Regions from separate parts of the Streptomyces sp. GDS52 genome, predicted to be linked through region 3. Evidence: riboswitches for the same ligand, from Rfam matches in the RefSeq annotation. Region 3 holds a riboswitch; each other region holds the start of a gene.
The links. A riboswitch is a leader RNA that binds a small molecule or an ion and turns the genes downstream of it on or off. The one in region 3 is predicted to bind cyclic di-AMP.

Region 1 (3,945 bases), 470 kb from region 3:
GCTCACCCTCGGCGGACAGCACATCGCGGCCGGCGACCCGGTCCTCGTCGTCCTGGCCGCCGCGGACCGCGACCCGGAGCGGTTCGCCGATCCCGACGTGCTCGACCTCGCCCGGCGCGACAACCAGCATCTGGGGTACGGCCACGGCATCCACTACTGCCTGGGCGCCCCGCTGGCCCGGCTGGAGGGCCAGACCGCGCTCGCCACGCTGCTGACCCGGCTGCCGGACCTCAGGCTCGCGTCGGATCCGGCCGAACTGCGCTGGCGCGGCGGGCTCATCATGCGCGGACTGCGGACCCTGCCGGTGGAATTCAGCCCATGGCCGAAGTGATTTCCTGAACGGTCACCGGACATTTGACGTAGCGATCCGCCGGACGGGCCCGTGACGGCCGCCGGGTTGCCGCCGAAGTGGCTTTTGTGCAGCCTCCGCACACCTCCGGCGTGACCGTCGGGACCCCTCCGGACACGGTCCGTCGCCTCGTCGCCGAAGTGGCACAAACGTGACACCCACTCAACTCTGTGATCTTCATGTGATCTGCGCGGCATGAACTTGTGACAAGTGATTGTCTGCGGCTACGTTCACCCATCAAGCACGGTGCATCGGTTGCACAGCTGCGCAGTTCGACTCGCCGTGCGGGTAACTGTTGTCCTGCGAAAGGTCTCCGCATGCTCTCCGGGAACGGGCGTCACCGTCGCCCCCGCCAGGCTCCGGCTCTCGTCGTCGCTGCCGGAGTGACCGGCTCAGCCATCGCGATTCCGCTTCTCGGGGCCAGCGGCGCCAGCGCGGCCGAGGGTCCGACCTGGGACCGGGTCGCGGAGTGCGAGACCGGTGGCTCATGGAGCCAGAACTCCGGCAACGGCTACTACGGCGGCCTGCAGTTGACCCAGGCGGACTGGGAGAAGTACGGCGGCCTCGACTACGCGTCCAGTGCCGACCAGGCCAGCCGTGGGCAGCAGATAGCCGTGGCCGAGAAGGTCCTCGCCGACCAGGGGGTCGGTGCGTGGCGGGCCTGCGGCCTGCTGTCGGGCCTGGGCGGCGACTCGGGCAAGGCCGGCGCCGACACCGGCGCGGACGGCGGCTCGTCGTACGACTCGTCCGGCACCGGAGGCTCCGCCACCCCGGCGCCCTCGCAGTCCTCCGGCGCCTCGTCGGACGGCAAGGGCGGCAACGGGGGCAACGGCGACAAGAGTGCTGAGGGAGGTAAGGGGCAGGAGGTGGACGAAGGGTCCAAGTCCGGCGGTTCGGACGCCGAGCCGGACGCCTCTCCCTCCGCTTCCGCTCCTCCCTCCGCCTCGGCCTCCGCCAAGGGGGGCGACTCGGGCAAGTCGGGACAGAAGGCGGGTTCTTCGGACACATCCGCGAGTGAGGCCCCCACCGGCCGTCACCGCGGCGCCAGCGCCGAGGAGCAGGTGCGCGAGGACCGCGAGTCCGGAAGCTCCGGCCGGCACGCCTCGCGTGGCGGTCTCGGCCTCTCGCGCGGCCTCGACGGCTCGCCCCGGACCGACAGGGCTCCCGTGGGTGCCGGAATCGGTCCCTCGGTCGCCGCCGACTCCCTTGCGCTCGGCGGTGGATGGCTCACCCAGTACAGCGGGGGCGACGAGGCCGCGGGCGCGGCGGTCTCCGACCCCATCCTTCCCGGTCAGGCGCTTGTGTTCGGATTCGGGTCGGGCGAGGGCTGACATTCGAAAAGGCGCGTCGATGGCGGCAGTTGAGGTCATATTTCGTGCTGAATGTCCGTTATAAAGGCGATGAGAGATAGGTCTCAGAAGCCCTGATCGTCTTTGATTATCCGCAGGGCGCGTGTCTACGGTCAGGACCGCTCGCCACCGCGGGCCCCGGCTGCCGCCACGCCGAATCCTGCCAGTGGCAGCACGGGAACACTCGTCGCGTCATGCGCCGTAGGCAGGAGCGGGGGAACCAAGGTAGGCGCCGCATCCGGAGATTGACGCCGGATCGGCTAGGGGTGAAGCCGTGTCCCGGGAGGGACGCGGCCGGGCAACTCAACCGGCCCGAACCCGACAGCTCACCTCGTAGGCGTCGGTGAGGGGATCCTCCATGCTGTTTTCCGGCAAGGGCAAGCACCGTCGTCCGTCCAAGGCCACCCGGGTCATCGCCGTCGCCGGCGTCACGGGTGCCGCCGTCGCCGCCCCGCTGATGGCGGCCGGCAACGCTTCCGCCGCCACCGCCTCCGAGTGGGACACCGTCGCCCAGTGCGAGTCCGGCGGCAACTGGTCCATCAACACCGGCAACGGCTACTACGGCGGCCTGCAGTTCTCCGCCTCCACCTGGGCCGGCTACGGCGGCACGCAGTACGCCGCCACCGCCGACCGGGCCAGCAAGTCCCAGCAGATCGAGATAGCCGAGAAGGTCCTCGCGGGCCAGGGCAAGGGCGCCTGGCCGGTCTGCGGCAAGGGCCTGTCCAACGCCGCCCACACCGGTGGCGGCTCCGGCAACCAGAACGCCGGCAACCAGAACAGCGGTTCCTCGCAGAACACCCAGAACTCGCAGAACACCCAGAAGCAGGACGCTCAGGAACAGAGCGCCCGGAAGCAGAGCACTCAGAAGCAGAGCACCGGCTCCGCCCCCGAGCGCTCCACCGAGCAGAAGGCCTCCCGCTCCGACGAGCGTCCGGCCGCCGAGAAGAAGACCGTCACCACCCCGACCGGCGAGAAGGTCGAGAAGGGCGACGGCGAGTACAAGGTGGTCAAGGGCGACACCCTCAGCTCGATCGCCGAGGAGCACGACGTCAAGGGCGGCTGGAACAAGGTGTTCGAGCTGAACGACGACATCGTCGAGGACGCCGACCTCATCTACCCGGGTCAGCAGCTGCACCTGAAGTAAGGCGCGGCCGCAGGCCCAGGGGGCTCCGTCCCCACGGAGCCCCTCCCCGTCCCCACGGGGTTTCCCCCGCCCCGGTGCGTGTTCCCCGTACGCACCGGGGCGGGGCTTTTCCGTACGGGCGGGTCCTTGCCGACGCCCGGTGCCCGACGTCCGGTGCTCGGTACCGGTCGGCGGACACGAGGGACCCGGTTTCCGGATCCGTCTTTGTTCCATTCGGAAACAATTTACTCTCGGTTCCGTCCGAGGGGCGGCCGACCGGATGGCCGATCGCCCGGAGCCGGATAGGCTCGGTTCCGCAGGGCCCCGTGGCCCGGCTGATCCACGTCACATCCATGAAGGAGATGCTCGTGCCGTCCATCGACGTCGTCGTAGCCCGGGAAATCCTGGACTCCCGAGGCAACCCCACCGTCGAGGTCGAGGTCGGCCTCGACGACGGCAGCACGGGTCGTGCCGCCGTTCCGTCCGGTGCCTCCACCGGCGCCTTCGAGGCCATCGAACTCCGTGACGGTGACCCCGACCGTTACCAGGGCAAGGGAGTGGAGAAGGCCGTCCTGGCCGTCATCGAGCAGATCGGCCCGGAGCTGGTCGGCTACGACGCCACCGAGCAGCGCCTGATCGACCAGGCGATGTTCGACCTGGACGCCACCGACAACAAGGGCTCCCTCGGCGCCAACGCCATCCTCGGCGTCTCCCTGGCCGTCGCCCACGCCGCCTCCGAGGCCAGCGACCTGCCCCTCTTCCGCTACCTGGGCGGACCCAACGCGCACCTGCTGCCGGTGCCGATGATGAACATCCTCAACGGCGGCTCGCACGCGGACTCCAATGTGGACATCCAGGAGTTCATGATCGCCCCGATCGGCGCGGAGTCCTTCTCCGAGGCCCTGCGCTGGGGCACCGAGGTCTACCACACGCTGAAGAAGGTCCTGAAGAGCAAGGGCCTGGCCACCGGCCTCGGCGACGAGGGCGGCTTCGCCCCGAACCTCGGCTCCAACCGCGAGGCCCTCGACCTCATCCTCGAGGCCATCAAGGAAGCCGGTTACACCCCCGGCGAGCAGATCGCCCTGGCGCTCGACGTCGCCGCCTCCGAGTTCTACAAGGACGGC
Region 2 (3,945 bases), 840 kb from region 3:
TGACGTAGGTGGTGTGTTCCTCGGCCGCGTGCGGGACGAACAGGGCCTGGTCCGCCTCCAGGTTGTCGAAGGCGAAGCTCGACACCGAGCAGGCGCGCAGCAGTTCACCGGTCTCCGGGACGAGGCCCGGACGCAGGACGGCGCCCTGGCAGTCCGACACCCCGAGTCCGATCGCCCGGCCCTGCCCCCACGCGCCCCGCTCGTACGGCAGGAAGCCGGCGGGTTCGGCGGACGTCCCCTCGTACAGGACCGCCACCCGGGCCTGCGGCCGCACCCGGGACACGGCGGTGGCGAACTCCGGTTCCATGAAAGGGCTGCGGGGCGCGTCCGTCGCGGCGCGCAGCTCACGCCAGCGTTCCCGCTCCCCCTCGCCGAGCTCCTCGAGCCTCAGCACACGTGTGCGTCCACTGCTCACCTGACCCCCCGATCAAGTCCCCCCTGGACCCTTGGAAGGTACCGCCCGGGACCCCCAGGACGGTAGGTAGCAGACCATGTTGTTGCCAAGTGGTGCAGAGGCCTTTAACAGGTCCGTACCCGCTGATGACGGTAACGGCCGGGCACGCGGCTGTGGTGAGACGGACGCGTGCTGTGGCGAGACGGACGCGCGGCGACGGCCCGGTGGTGGCGCGGCGCCGGCCCGGCGGTGGGGGTGCGCAGGATAAGGGGTGCGGGTGTGCGGACGGAGGCGTTCCGGTCGAGGGTGAGTCGGGTGGGCGCGGTGTCCGTATTCTCTGATCATGGCCGCACCCACCGATTGTTCACTCATCGCCACCGACCTGGACGGGACGCTGCTGCGCGGCGACGACTCTCTCTCCGACCGGTCTCTCGCCGCACTGGCGCTGGCGACGCGGGCCGGTGCCCGGCATCTCGTGGTGACGGGCCGCCCGGCGCCCGGAGTGCGGCCGCTCCTGGACAGACTGGGGAGCACGGGGCTCGCGGTGTGCGGACAGGGCGCGCAGGTGTACGACGCCGGCGCGAACCGGCTGCTCCACTCCGTCACGCTGGACCGGGAACTGGCGGAGACCGCGCTCGGCAAGATCGAGGCCGAGGTGGGGGAGGTGTACGCCGCGGTCGACCAGGACGGGGTCGACGGACTCACCCTGATCGAGCCGGGCTACCGGATGCCGCACCCGACGCTGCCCGCCGTCCGGATCGGACGACGGGACGATCTGTGGGTGCTGCCGATCACCAAGGTGCTGTTGCGCCACCCCTTCCTGAGTGACGACGAGTTGGCGGCGACGGCGCGTTCGGTGGTCGGTTCGCTGGCCACGGTCACCATGTCGGGACCGGGCACCGTGGAGCTCCAGCCGTGCGGTGTCACCAAGGCGACGGGACTGGCGCTGGCCGCCGAGCACCTGGGACTGAGCCGGGAACGGACCGTCGCCTTCGGCGACATGCCCAACGACGTCCCGATGTTCCACTGGGCGGCCCACGGTGTCGCCATGGCCAACGCGCACCCCGAGCTGAAGGCGGTGGCCGACGAGATCACCACGACGAACGAGGACGACGGCGTGGCCGTCGTCCTCGAGCGGTTGTTCGGCGGGACGGGCGGGGCGGGGCGGGGCGGCACGCGCCCCCACGCGTGCCGTTCCGGTCTCCACCCCCACGGGTGACCCCGTGGGCCGGGCGTGTCCCGGTGCGCCCGGACGTCTCAGTAGGCGCCGAAGACGTTGTCGATCGAGCCGTAGCGGTCCGCCGCGTAGTTGCAGGCGGCCGTGATGTTCGCGACCGGGTCGAACGGGTCGAGGGCCGTGCCGGGCACGTGGTACGCCCGGAAGGTCGGGTCGATGACCTGCAGCAGGCCCTTCGACGGGGTGCCGGCGACGGCGTTGGAGTCCCACAGGTTGATGGCCTGCGGGTTGCCGGAGGACTCGCGCATGATGTTGCGGTGGATGGAGTCGTAGCTGCCGGGGATGCCGTGCTGCGCCATGATCGACAGCGACTCGCGGATCCAGCCGTCGAGGGTGTCGGGGTACGCCGTCGCGGTGCCGACGGCGGCCGGGGCGGACGACACGGGGGCGGCGGGAGCGGCGGAGGCGCTGGTGGCGCCGAACACCGGAAGGGCGATCGCTGCGACGGCGGCGACGGCGAGGGAGCGGACGAGGCGGGTGCGGCCGAAGCGGCGCCGACCGGATGCGGGCATGGCGGACATGGGTGCGTTCCTCTCCTACGCCTGCGAGGTGAGCTGTCGGGTTCGGGCGGGAGAGTGCCCGGCCGCGCCCCTGCGGGCGTGGCTTCACCCCGAGCCGTCCCGGTGCGGACCGGTCCGGCGACTTACCTGGGTCCCCCGCTCCTGCCGTGCGTGAGTGAGTTGATCGACGGGTGGTGCGGGCGGTGGCAGGATTCGGCGTCCGCCCGACAGGCCGGGAACGTATGCGAGAGCGCATGTCGGGAACAAGTGCGAGCGTCACGTATGACGCCGTTTGATCTTGTCTTGGGCTATTTGGGGGACTTGATCCTTTGTGGGTGCCGACGGCCAACTCACGTTCGGGGCAAGGGGAAGCGTCTCCTCGGGGGAGTCGTGGGCGGGTCGGGGCGCGCGTGACCGACCTCACTGGCCGCACCGCGTGGGCGCATTTGCCGCCAACGGGAACCTGTTTGGCAATTGCGGCAAATCGGTCAACGGGGCGGGCAGGATGGGCCGTGTGTCGAGATGCGGTCCGGGGTGTGCCCGGAGGATGGGTGAGGTGTGCCCGGAAAGCCGCCTGATGTCCTTTGCCGTCGACTGGTCGAAAACGATCTGATGGTGATCCGATATCGGAGGGTGCCGTGACGTGCCGTCCGTGCGTGCTGTGGGTGAGTTCGGGGAATGTGGGTGCTGGCGGTGATCGAAACATGACCGGATACGCTGACTCGAGTGATGTCAGCGACCTATCGACAACCAGCGACCCAGTGGTGAACGGTGCAAGACGTCTGAGCGTCAGTGGACACCAGCAGACAGGAGACCCCTCGTGACCGTCGTCGGGCCATTCGGGCTGAGCGTGCGGGACCAGGCTCTGGAAGCCGATGTCCGGGCCGGGATGACGGCTGTCGAGGAAGGGTTGCTCGAGGCCACCAAGAGTGAGGTCCCCTTCATCACGGGCGCCGCCCAGCACCTGGTGCGGGCCGGCGGCAAGCGGTTCCGGCCGCTGCTCGTGATGCTCGCCGCCCAGTTCGGGGACCCCCACGCGCCCGGCGTCGTACCGTCCGCCGTGGTCGTGGAGCTGACCCACCTGGCCACGCTGTACCACGACGACGTGATGGACGACGCGGGTGTGCGGCGCGGGGTGCCCAGCGCGAACACCCGCTGGGGCAACTCCGTCGCGGTCCTCACCGGCGACTTCCTCTTCGCGCGCGCCTCGCACATCCTGGCCGACCTCGGGCCGGAGGCCGTACGGGTGCAGGCGGAGGCGTTCGAGCGGCTGGTCTCCGGTCAGATCCTGGAGACCGCGGGGCCGCAGGACGGACGCGATCCGGTCGACCACTACCTGGACGTCCTCGGTGGCAAGACCGGCTCACTGGTCGCCGTCTCGTGCCGGTTCGGCGCCATGATGTCCGGGGCGGACGACGCGGTCGTGGACGTGCTGACCCAGTACGGCGAGCGGCTCGGGATCGCCTTCCAGCTCGCCGACGACGTGCTGGACATCGCCTCCGACTCCCACGAGTCCGGCAAGACCCCGGGCACCGACCTGCGCGAGGGCATTCCGACCCTGCCCGTGCTGCGGCTGCGCGAGCGGGCGGCCCGGCAGGGTCTGCCCGAGGACATCGCGCTGTGCGAGCTGCTGGACTCCGACCTCAGTGACGACGACCGGCACGCCGAGGCACTGCGACTGCTGCGCGCGCACCCCGCGTTGGAGCAGGCCCGCCGGGACACCGTGCGCTATGCGCAGGAGGCGCGCGCGGTGCTGGCACCGCTGCCGGAGTGCGAATCGAAGACGGCCCTGGTCGACCTGTGCGACGCGGTGG
Region 3 (3,945 bases):
GCGTGGGCGCGGTGGTGGTCGCGGCCGACGGCACCGAACTGGCCCGCGGCCACTCCCGGGAGGGCGGCGACCCGCTGGTGCACGCCGAGGAGGCCGCCCTCGCCAAGACCGACCCCACGGATCCGCGGCTCACGACCGCCACCGTGTACTCCAGCCTGGAACCCTGTGCGCGCCGCGCCTCGCGTCCGGCGCCCTGTGCGCGGCTGATCCTGGACGCGGGGGTGCGGCGGGTGGTCACCGCCTGGCGGGAGCCGGACACCTTCGTGGCGGACGCCGACGGCAGCGGAGTGCTGGCCGCCGGGGGCGCCCAGGTCGTCGTACTGCCCGAGCACGAGGAGGCCGCCACGGCACCGAACGACCATCTGATCGGCCGGTGACGCGACGGCGACGACAAGGAGTGTGCGGAGTGTCCCCCGCATGCCGTATGCTGGTGACACAACGACGCGGGGTGGAGCAGCTCGGTAGCTCGCTGGGCTCATAACCCAGAGGTCGCAGGTTCAAATCCTGTCCCCGCTACTGAAGGCCGAGGGCCGGAATCCGAAAGGGTTCCGGCCCTCGGCCGTTCTCGGCTTCCGCCTCGCCGCTCCGGCTCCTCGTCCCGGCTTCCGCACCGTTGTCACGCCAGGTGATCGGGCCACCGCGCTGCGCATAACAACTGATAAACCGTCAAGTCCAATGTGACGCGTGAGGCAGAGTCAACTCGCCCGCTTTTGCCCGGCGGTAGCGCTTAAGTCCGTGTGGAAATCGTTAACGATCAAGAGGAACGGCTTGGAATCCGACCCCTACCTCTATTAACGTTCGATAACGCAGCGCGGTCGTCCCAGCCGTCACACGAGTCGGCTCCGTGCGCATGCGCCGAATCCCGCAAGGGAACCGGGGAACCAACATCTTGGGGTGAATCGCGTCGGTACCCCCGTGGAGACACGGAGGGTATACGCGCGTAGGAGACCTTCCTGCTCCGAACCCGTCAGCTAACCCGGTAGGCGAGAAGGAAGGAAAGGAGTACGCCCAGGTGGCGTCGAACCGGCCTGCTCCCGAGGCCCCCTTCATCCCGAGCCAGTACGACGGCGATCCCTTCGTCTACGGCGGTGCCCGCCCCGACGAGGGTCCCTTCGAGGAGTGGAATCCCACCGAGGAGTCCGTCCGCCCCGTGCGCGGTCGGCACCGCGTCGGCAAGCAGCGCGGCGGAGGCCTCGCCCGCAGCTCCACGGTTCTGGGTGTCGGTGTCATAGCGGCCGTCGCCGGTGGCGGCATGGCCAGCGCCCAGACCGGCAAGCCGCCGGTCTCGATCTCGATGCCGGACCTTCCCTCTGTCGGTTCCCTCATCTCCGAAGAGGAAACCCCCGCGGGTTCCGCCACCGCGCTCAGCGACATCGCTGCGGTCGCCGACGAGGTCACCGAGCAGGGCGGCTCCGGCTCCGACGCCGGCGAGGCGCTGCACGCCCGGATCATGGCCCAGGTCGAGCAGCAGCAGAGCCAGGCCGAGGACAAGGCCGCCGCCGAGGCCGTCGCCGCCGCGGAGAAGGAGGCCAAGGAGAAGGCCGCCGCCGCGAAGAAGGCGGCGGAGGAGAAGGCCGCCGAGGAGAAGCGGAAGGCGGAGGAGGAGGCCAAGCAGAAGGCCGAGGCCGAGCGCCTCGCCGAGCTGGCCCGGCAGTACGCGCTGCCCACCTCCTCGTACACCGTCTCCTCGACCTTCGGTCAGGCCGGCGCCTACTGGGCCTCCGGCCAGCACACCGGCCTGGACTTCGCCGCTCCCACGGGCACGCTGATCAAGGCGGTCCACACCGGCACGATCACCTCCGCCGGCTGGGACGGCTCCTACGGCTACAAGACCGTGCTGACGCTCGACGACGGCACCGAGATCTGGTACGCCCACCAGTCCTCCATCAGCGTCAGCGTCGGCCAGCAGGTCAACACCGGCGACGTGATCGGCCGCGTCGGCTCCACCGGCAACTCCACCGGCGCCCACCTCCACCTGGAGGTCCACACCGGCTCCGGCGCGGGCATCGACCCGATGGCCTGGCTCCAGTCGAAGGGCCTCACGGTCTGAGACGACCACAGCCCCGGCAGTCCTGACGACGACCCCCCGACGTCAGGACTGCCGGTCAGGCGTTTCAGGGGCGGTACGTCTCAGGGGCGGTACGGGTACGCGTACGGGTTCGGCCGGTACGCGGAATGCCCGAGGTGCCCGGGGTACGCGGGGTGCGGGGCATACGCGAGGCCCGTCGCGCCGTGCATGCCGTGCACGCCGTACACGCCGTACGCCGGCCAGGGCGGTACAGGCGGCGCGGTGGCGCGGGCCGCGTGCTCCAGGGCCGGGCGGGCCGCGTCGCGGCGGCGCCACAGTTCCCGCAGCAGCTCCCCCTCCCGCGCGGCGAAGTCCGTGCCCACGCGGCCGCGGCGTGCCCGGTGCCGCAGGAACGCCAGGGACGTCGCGTACGCCTCGTACCGGGCCACCGTCCGGGCCGCCGCCCGGCCCCCGTGCCGGCGCGCGTACCGCCGGGCGATGCGCCGGGCCCGCATCGAGCCGAGCGCGAACGGCTGGGCCGGGCTCAGCCAGCCGGCGGCGACGTACACGGGCAGTTCCGTGCGTACGGTCCGCAGCTCGCGCTGCCGCGTCCACACCACCAGCCAGGTCAGCAGGCCGAACGACGGCACCATGAACGCCCCGTACACGGCGAAGAAGCCGTACTCGCCGAGGACCGAGGAGCCGTTCCACAGCGCGTGCATGCCCATCGCGAGCAGCAGACCGCCCAGCGGCGGCAGGACGCGCCACAGGCGCCGGCGTTCGGTGGCGAGCGCGGCGACGCCGAAGCCGATGCCGGTGAGCACGGTGAAGAGCGGGTGCGCGAACGGCGACATGACGACACGGACGAAGAAGGTCGCCGCGGTGACGGAGGAGACACCGCTGCCGCCGGTGAGCTGGTCGGTGCCGAAGGCGTTGCCCAGGTAGAGGATGTTCTCGGTGAAGGCGAAGCCGGTGGCGGTGACCCCGGCTATCACCACGCCGTCGAGGATTCCGGTGAAGTCGCGTCTGCGGAAGAGGAAGACCAGCAGGACGGCGGCGGCCTTCGCCGACTCCTCCACGACGGGGGCTATGACGGTCGCGCCGAGGGTGTCGGCGCGGGACGGGTCCGCGGTCTCCGTCGCTATCCACTGGGTGGCGAAGCTGTTGGCGACGATCGCCATCAGCGCGGCGGCGCAGGCGCCCCACGCGAAGGAGAAGACGAGGTTGCGCCAGGGGCCCGGTGCGACCCGGTCCAGCCAGCGGAAGGCGGCGATGAGCAGCGGCACCGGGAGGACGGCGAGGCCGAGGCCGACCAGGAAGCCCTCCGTGCCGGTCTGCTCGCGGACCAGACCCAGGATGACCAGGCCGGAGAGTGCGAGGAGGGCGGTCAGCGCCCCATAGCGCACCCAGGGCCGCTGCCACCAGTGCACGTGCCCCGGGGCCCGCCCGGGCGGGCCGGCGGGGTGTGCCCCCGCGCTGGGTCGCGTCGGGTACGGACGGCTGGTGTCCACGGCATTGACCCTAACGAGGGAAGGGCGCTGCCCGCAGGTACGCCGGATGGGCTCAGGGGCCGGTGGGGGGTTGCCCGGTGGGTCGGTCACCGGGCCGGTCGTCGTGCGGTACACGACGGAAGAGCAGGTCGTTCACCACATGGCCCTTCTCCAGCCCCTGCCCCTCGAAACGGGTCAGCGGGCGGAACTCCGGGCGCGGCGCGAAACCGCCGTCCGCCGCGGTGTTCTCGAAGGCGGGATGCGCGGTCAGCACCTCGAGCATCTGCTGGGCGTACGGCTCCCAGTCGGTGGCGCAGTGCACGACCGCGCCCGGTGCCAGCCGGGTCGCGGCGAGGGTGAGGAAGTCGGGCTGGATCAGCCGGCGCTTGTGGTGCCGCTTCTTGGGCCAGGGGTCGGGGAAGAAGACGCGCAGCCCGCTCAGGGAGT
Region 4 (3,945 bases), 2.5 Mb from region 3:
CCCGGGCCGAGGCCGAGCTGATCGACCGTTACCTCGAGGCCGTCGACCTGCTCGGCCGGATCAACCCGGCCCGCGACGGCGACACCTACCGGGGGCTGCGTGCCGCGCAGGCACTGGTCGGCAAGGCCGTCGCCCTGCGCGACGCGCTGGCCCTGATGCACAGGCGCGGCGAGACCGAACTGCACACCGCCACCCTGGCCCGCGCGTTGCGGGTGCTGGACGGCGAGCGGCGCACGGCCCGCGTCATCCTGCCGCCGGGATCCGGCAGTTGACGCCCTACCGGCCCGGTCGGGGCGTGCGCCGGTGACATGTCCGCACCGGAGTTGAAACGGACCAAAAGGCTTACCCCCAAGCGGCGTAGACGCACGACTTCTTTTCGGGCCGCCAAGGTTGCGCACCGCGCGCGCCCCCTTTCGGAATCAAGCATTCCGATGCTGGTCCGGGGCTCCTCGGCGCTCTGGACGGAAGTCCGGACGCAGCACTGTCCACCCGAACGGATGAGTGGTGAGTAACAACACAAACCCCTGGCTCAGGTGGGATTTCGGGCCAACCATTGCCAAGATCGCTCACTGACGACAAGCCCCCGCCACCGCGGCGGGGCGATCCGGGCGGACGCCGAGTCCTGCCGCCGCCCGGATGACCGGTCGACAGGAGTGGATCGGCAGGAGTGGAGGACCCGAGCATGACGGGTCGCCGGCGCGGGGATTCCCGTGCCGAGCAGCCCTTGGGGTGAAGCCGCACAGGTGCGGCCGGGCAACTTCGCCAGCCCGAATCCGACAGGTCATCCTTCACAGGCGGCTGACGAAGGGTTGCGCATGTCCGCGCTCAATCGTGTCCCGTCTCTCATGGCCCGGGCCGGCACGGCCTCGGCCCTCACCCTCGCCGCAGTGGGCGGCTCACTCGTGGTTCCCGGTGCGGCCTCGGAGGCGGCGGCCGCGAGTTCGGCCACCAAGGCCCTCCAGGTCGCGGCGGCCAAGAAGGGGGCGCCCTACCGGTGGGGCGCCACCGGACCGTCCCGCTTCGACTGCTCCGGCCTGACCCTCTACTCGTACAAGAAGGCGGGTAAGCAACTGCCGCGTACCGCAGCCCAGCAGTACAACAAGACACGCAAGATCTCGGCCTCCAGCCGCAAGGCGGGCGACCTGGTGTTCTTCCACTCGGGTCAGAACGTCTACCACGTCGGCATCTACGCGGGTCAGAACAAGATCTGGCACGCCCCGAAGACCGGGGACGTGGTACGCCTGCAGAAGATCTGGACCCGCAGCGTCTGGTACGGCCGGGTCGGCTGATCCGCGGGGGCGGCGGCATTCCCCCCTGCCGCCGCCCCCGCCCCTCCGTCGGACGGTCACCGACGCGGCCGGGGCCGCGCTGTTCCCTCGCGGCCCCCTACGGCTCCTGCCGTCCCGCCGCCGTGACCGGCTCGGCCGGGACGGCCCACGGGAGTACGACGAAGACGGTCTTGCCGCCTTCCCTGGTCGGGCGGACCCTCATCCTGCCGCCGCACTCCGCGGTCAGCCAGCGGATGATGACCAGCCCCCGGCCGTTGTCCTGCTGGACCGCGGCGGGGAGCCGCTTGGGGAACCTCGGATGACTGTCGGTCACCCCGATGCGCAACCGCTCGTCGTGGTCGAGGGCGATGTCCACCGTGAACGTGGGTGACTGCCCGAGGGTGTGCTGCACGGCGTTGGTGGCCAGTTCGGACACGATCAGCCGTACGGTGTCGGACACGTCCGTGTCCGCCGGCATGCCCCACTCCGCCAGTGTGTCCATCACATGGGCACGCGCGGCGGAGACCGAGGCCGGATCGCTCGGCAGAGTGATGGATGCTTCCAGATGGTCTGCCATGGCGACGTCGTCCCTTTCCCACGGGTCCACGGTCCGGCACGGAGCGGCTGATTCGAGTACGGTCCCGCACTGGTGCTTCGCCGCCAGACTGCCATCACCACGGGGCGTGGGCGACGATACGGCCAAGATATGCATATATCTGTCGCTCAAAACGGTGAACTCTGCGACGAGGGACCGTATACGGGCGGCCCAGAGGGAGTAAGGGGGAACGATGCAGCACGGTCCCGCGGTACGCCGCCGGAAACTGGGTGCCGAACTGCGTTCGCTGCGCACGTCGGCGGGGTTCACCAGCGGTGAGGCGGCCCGTCTGGTGGGCTGGCACCAGTCGAAGGTGAGCCGGATCGAGACGGGCACGAGCAGGGCGAAACCGGCCGATGTGCGGTTACTGCTCGACGCCTACGGCCTGACGGACCGCCAGTTGCGGGAGTTGCTGCTGGTGTTGGCGGGGTCCGACGACAGTGACGGACGGCATCACTGGTGGCACGCCTACCGGGGGGTACTGCCGCCCACCTACCGGGACTTCATCAGCCTGGAGTCCCAGGCCGGCGCGATGCGCACCCTGGAGACCACGGTGGTTCCCGGGCTGTTGCAGACACCCGAGTACGCGCGGGCGGTGACCGAGGCCGCGCTGGAGGGCGCCTCGAGGGAGCGGCTGGACGCACTGGTGGAAGTACGGCTGGCCCGGCAGGACGTGCTGCGGACGGAGCCGCCCCTGGAGCTGGCCGCCGTCCTGGACGAGGCGGTGCTGCGCCGGGAGGTCGGCGGCCCCGGCGTGATGACCCGGCAGCTGAACCGGCTCGTGGAGGCGGCACGCCTTCCCCACGTGCGGCTCCAGATCCTGCCGTTCACGGCAGGGGCGCACATCGGCGTCACCGGCCCTTTCGTCATCTTCTCATTTTCGCGCACTTCCGATCTGGATGTTGTGGTTCTCGACCACTTGACGAGTAGCCTCTATCTCGAGCGGAAAGAAGACCTCCGGGTGTACTCGGAGGCCTTCAACGCCCTTTCGATCCACGCCCTTTCGCCCGAGGACTCGTTGGATTTCATCGCCGGGACAGCTGCCGGCGGGTAAGGAGGCACGATGCCCGTACCGCCTCGGACCCTTCTCTCCAGCACCGATCTGCACGCTGTGCGGTGGCTGCGCAGCAGCTACAGCACGGGCGCGAACAACTGCGTCGAGACGGCCCGGCCGACCACCGGCCCGGGTGCCGGGCTGCTCGCCGTACGCGATTCCAAGGCCCCGTCCGGGCCCGCACTGCTCGTCTCCCCCGGGAGCTGGACGAAGTTCGTGGCCGCGCTCCGCTGACCGGCGGCACCGCCGGCCCGACCGCCCGCCCGGCACCACCGCCCGAACCGTCCGCTGCCGAGCCGACCCACGGCCGTGCCCCGCCGACTCATGGCCGCGTCTCGCCGACCACCTGTACAGCGCGTTCGATCTCGGCCCCGGACAGGTCCGCGCGGGCGGTCAGTCTGAGCCGTGAGATGCCGTCGGGCACGGAAGGAGGACGGAAGCAGCCCACGGACAGGCCGGCCGCCCGGCAGTCGGCCGCCCATCGCACGGCCTGCTCCGGGGACGGGGCACGCACGGAGACGACCGCGGCGTCGGGGCGCACCGCGTGAAGACCCGCGGCCGTCAGCCGTCCGTGCAGTTCGCGCGCCACCTCGCCCGCCCGTGCGGCACGCGCGGGCTCCCGGCGCAGCAGCCGGAGCGCCGACAGTGCGGCGCCGGCGGCCGCGGGGGCGAGGCCCGTGTCGAAGATGAACGTCCGGGCCACGTTGACGAGGTGTTCGACGACCCGTGCCGGTCCGAGCACCGCCCCGCCCTGGCTGCCGAGCGACTTGGACAGCGTGACCGTCGCGACGACGTCGTCGGCGCCGGCGAGTCCGGCCGCGTGCGGGGCGCCGCGTCCGCCGCCGCCGAGCACCCCGAGGCCGTGGGCGTCGTCGAGCACCAGTCCCGCGCCGTGTTCCCGGCAGGCCGCGGCCAGCGCGGTGAGCGGGGCGGCGTCCCCGTCGACCGAGAAGACCGTGTCGGACACCATGACGGCCGGCCCGTCGTGCCCGTCCAACGCCTTGCGTACGGCGTCCGGGTCGGCGTGC

Region 1: another riboswitch for cyclic di-AMP. It lies ahead of ACTWJ9_RS19700 (transglycosylase family protein); the one in region 3 lies ahead of ACTWJ9_RS17395 (M23 family metallopeptidase).
Region 2: another riboswitch for cyclic di-AMP. It lies ahead of ACTWJ9_RS13475 (transglycosylase SLT domain-containing protein); the one in region 3 lies ahead of ACTWJ9_RS17395 (M23 family metallopeptidase).
Region 4: another riboswitch for cyclic di-AMP. It lies ahead of ACTWJ9_RS29155 (C40 family peptidase); the one in region 3 lies ahead of ACTWJ9_RS17395 (M23 family metallopeptidase).

What each region holds. Positions count from the first base shown of each region.
Region 1 covers NZ_CM125966.1:4,290,983-4,294,927, forward strand. The annotation lists gene ACTWJ9_RS19690 (cytochrome P450 family protein) at 1-331, shown strand, start outside; gene ACTWJ9_RS19695 (transglycosylase family protein) at 667-1,680, shown strand; cyclic di-AMP (ydaO/yuaA leader) riboswitch at 1,886-2,053, shown strand; gene ACTWJ9_RS19700 (transglycosylase family protein) at 2,057-2,842, shown strand; gene eno (phosphopyruvate hydratase) at 3,190-3,945, shown strand, end outside.
Region 2 covers NZ_CM125966.1:2,982,203-2,986,147, reverse strand. The annotation lists gene ACTWJ9_RS13485 (GNAT family N-acetyltransferase) at 1-394, opposite strand, end outside; gene ACTWJ9_RS13480 (HAD family hydrolase) at 738-1,613, shown strand; gene ACTWJ9_RS13475 (transglycosylase SLT domain-containing protein) at 1,652-2,143, opposite strand; cyclic di-AMP (ydaO/yuaA leader) riboswitch at 2,156-2,319, opposite strand; gene ACTWJ9_RS13470 (polyprenyl synthetase family protein) at 2,952-3,945, shown strand, end outside.
Region 3 covers NZ_CM125966.1:3,817,856-3,821,800, forward strand. The annotation lists gene ACTWJ9_RS17385 (dihydrofolate reductase family protein) at 1-377, shown strand, start outside; tRNA gene ACTWJ9_RS17390 (tRNA-Met) at 443-516, shown strand; cyclic di-AMP (ydaO/yuaA leader) riboswitch at 844-1,001, shown strand; gene ACTWJ9_RS17395 (M23 family metallopeptidase) at 1,013-2,050, shown strand; gene ACTWJ9_RS17400 (PrsW family intramembrane metalloprotease) at 2,131-3,519, opposite strand; gene trmB (tRNA (guanosine(46)-N7)-methyltransferase TrmB) at 3,572-3,945, opposite strand, start outside.
Region 4 covers NZ_CM125966.1:6,366,309-6,370,253, reverse strand. The annotation lists gene ACTWJ9_RS29160 (hypothetical protein) at 1-272, shown strand, start outside; cyclic di-AMP (ydaO/yuaA leader) riboswitch at 682-812, shown strand; gene ACTWJ9_RS29155 (C40 family peptidase) at 816-1,289, shown strand; gene ACTWJ9_RS29150 (ATP-binding protein) at 1,387-1,845, opposite strand; gene ACTWJ9_RS29145 (helix-turn-helix domain-containing protein) at 2,057-2,917, shown strand; gene ACTWJ9_RS29140 (DUF397 domain-containing protein) at 2,927-3,151, shown strand; gene ACTWJ9_RS29135 (8-amino-7-oxononanoate synthase) at 3,240-3,945, opposite strand, start outside.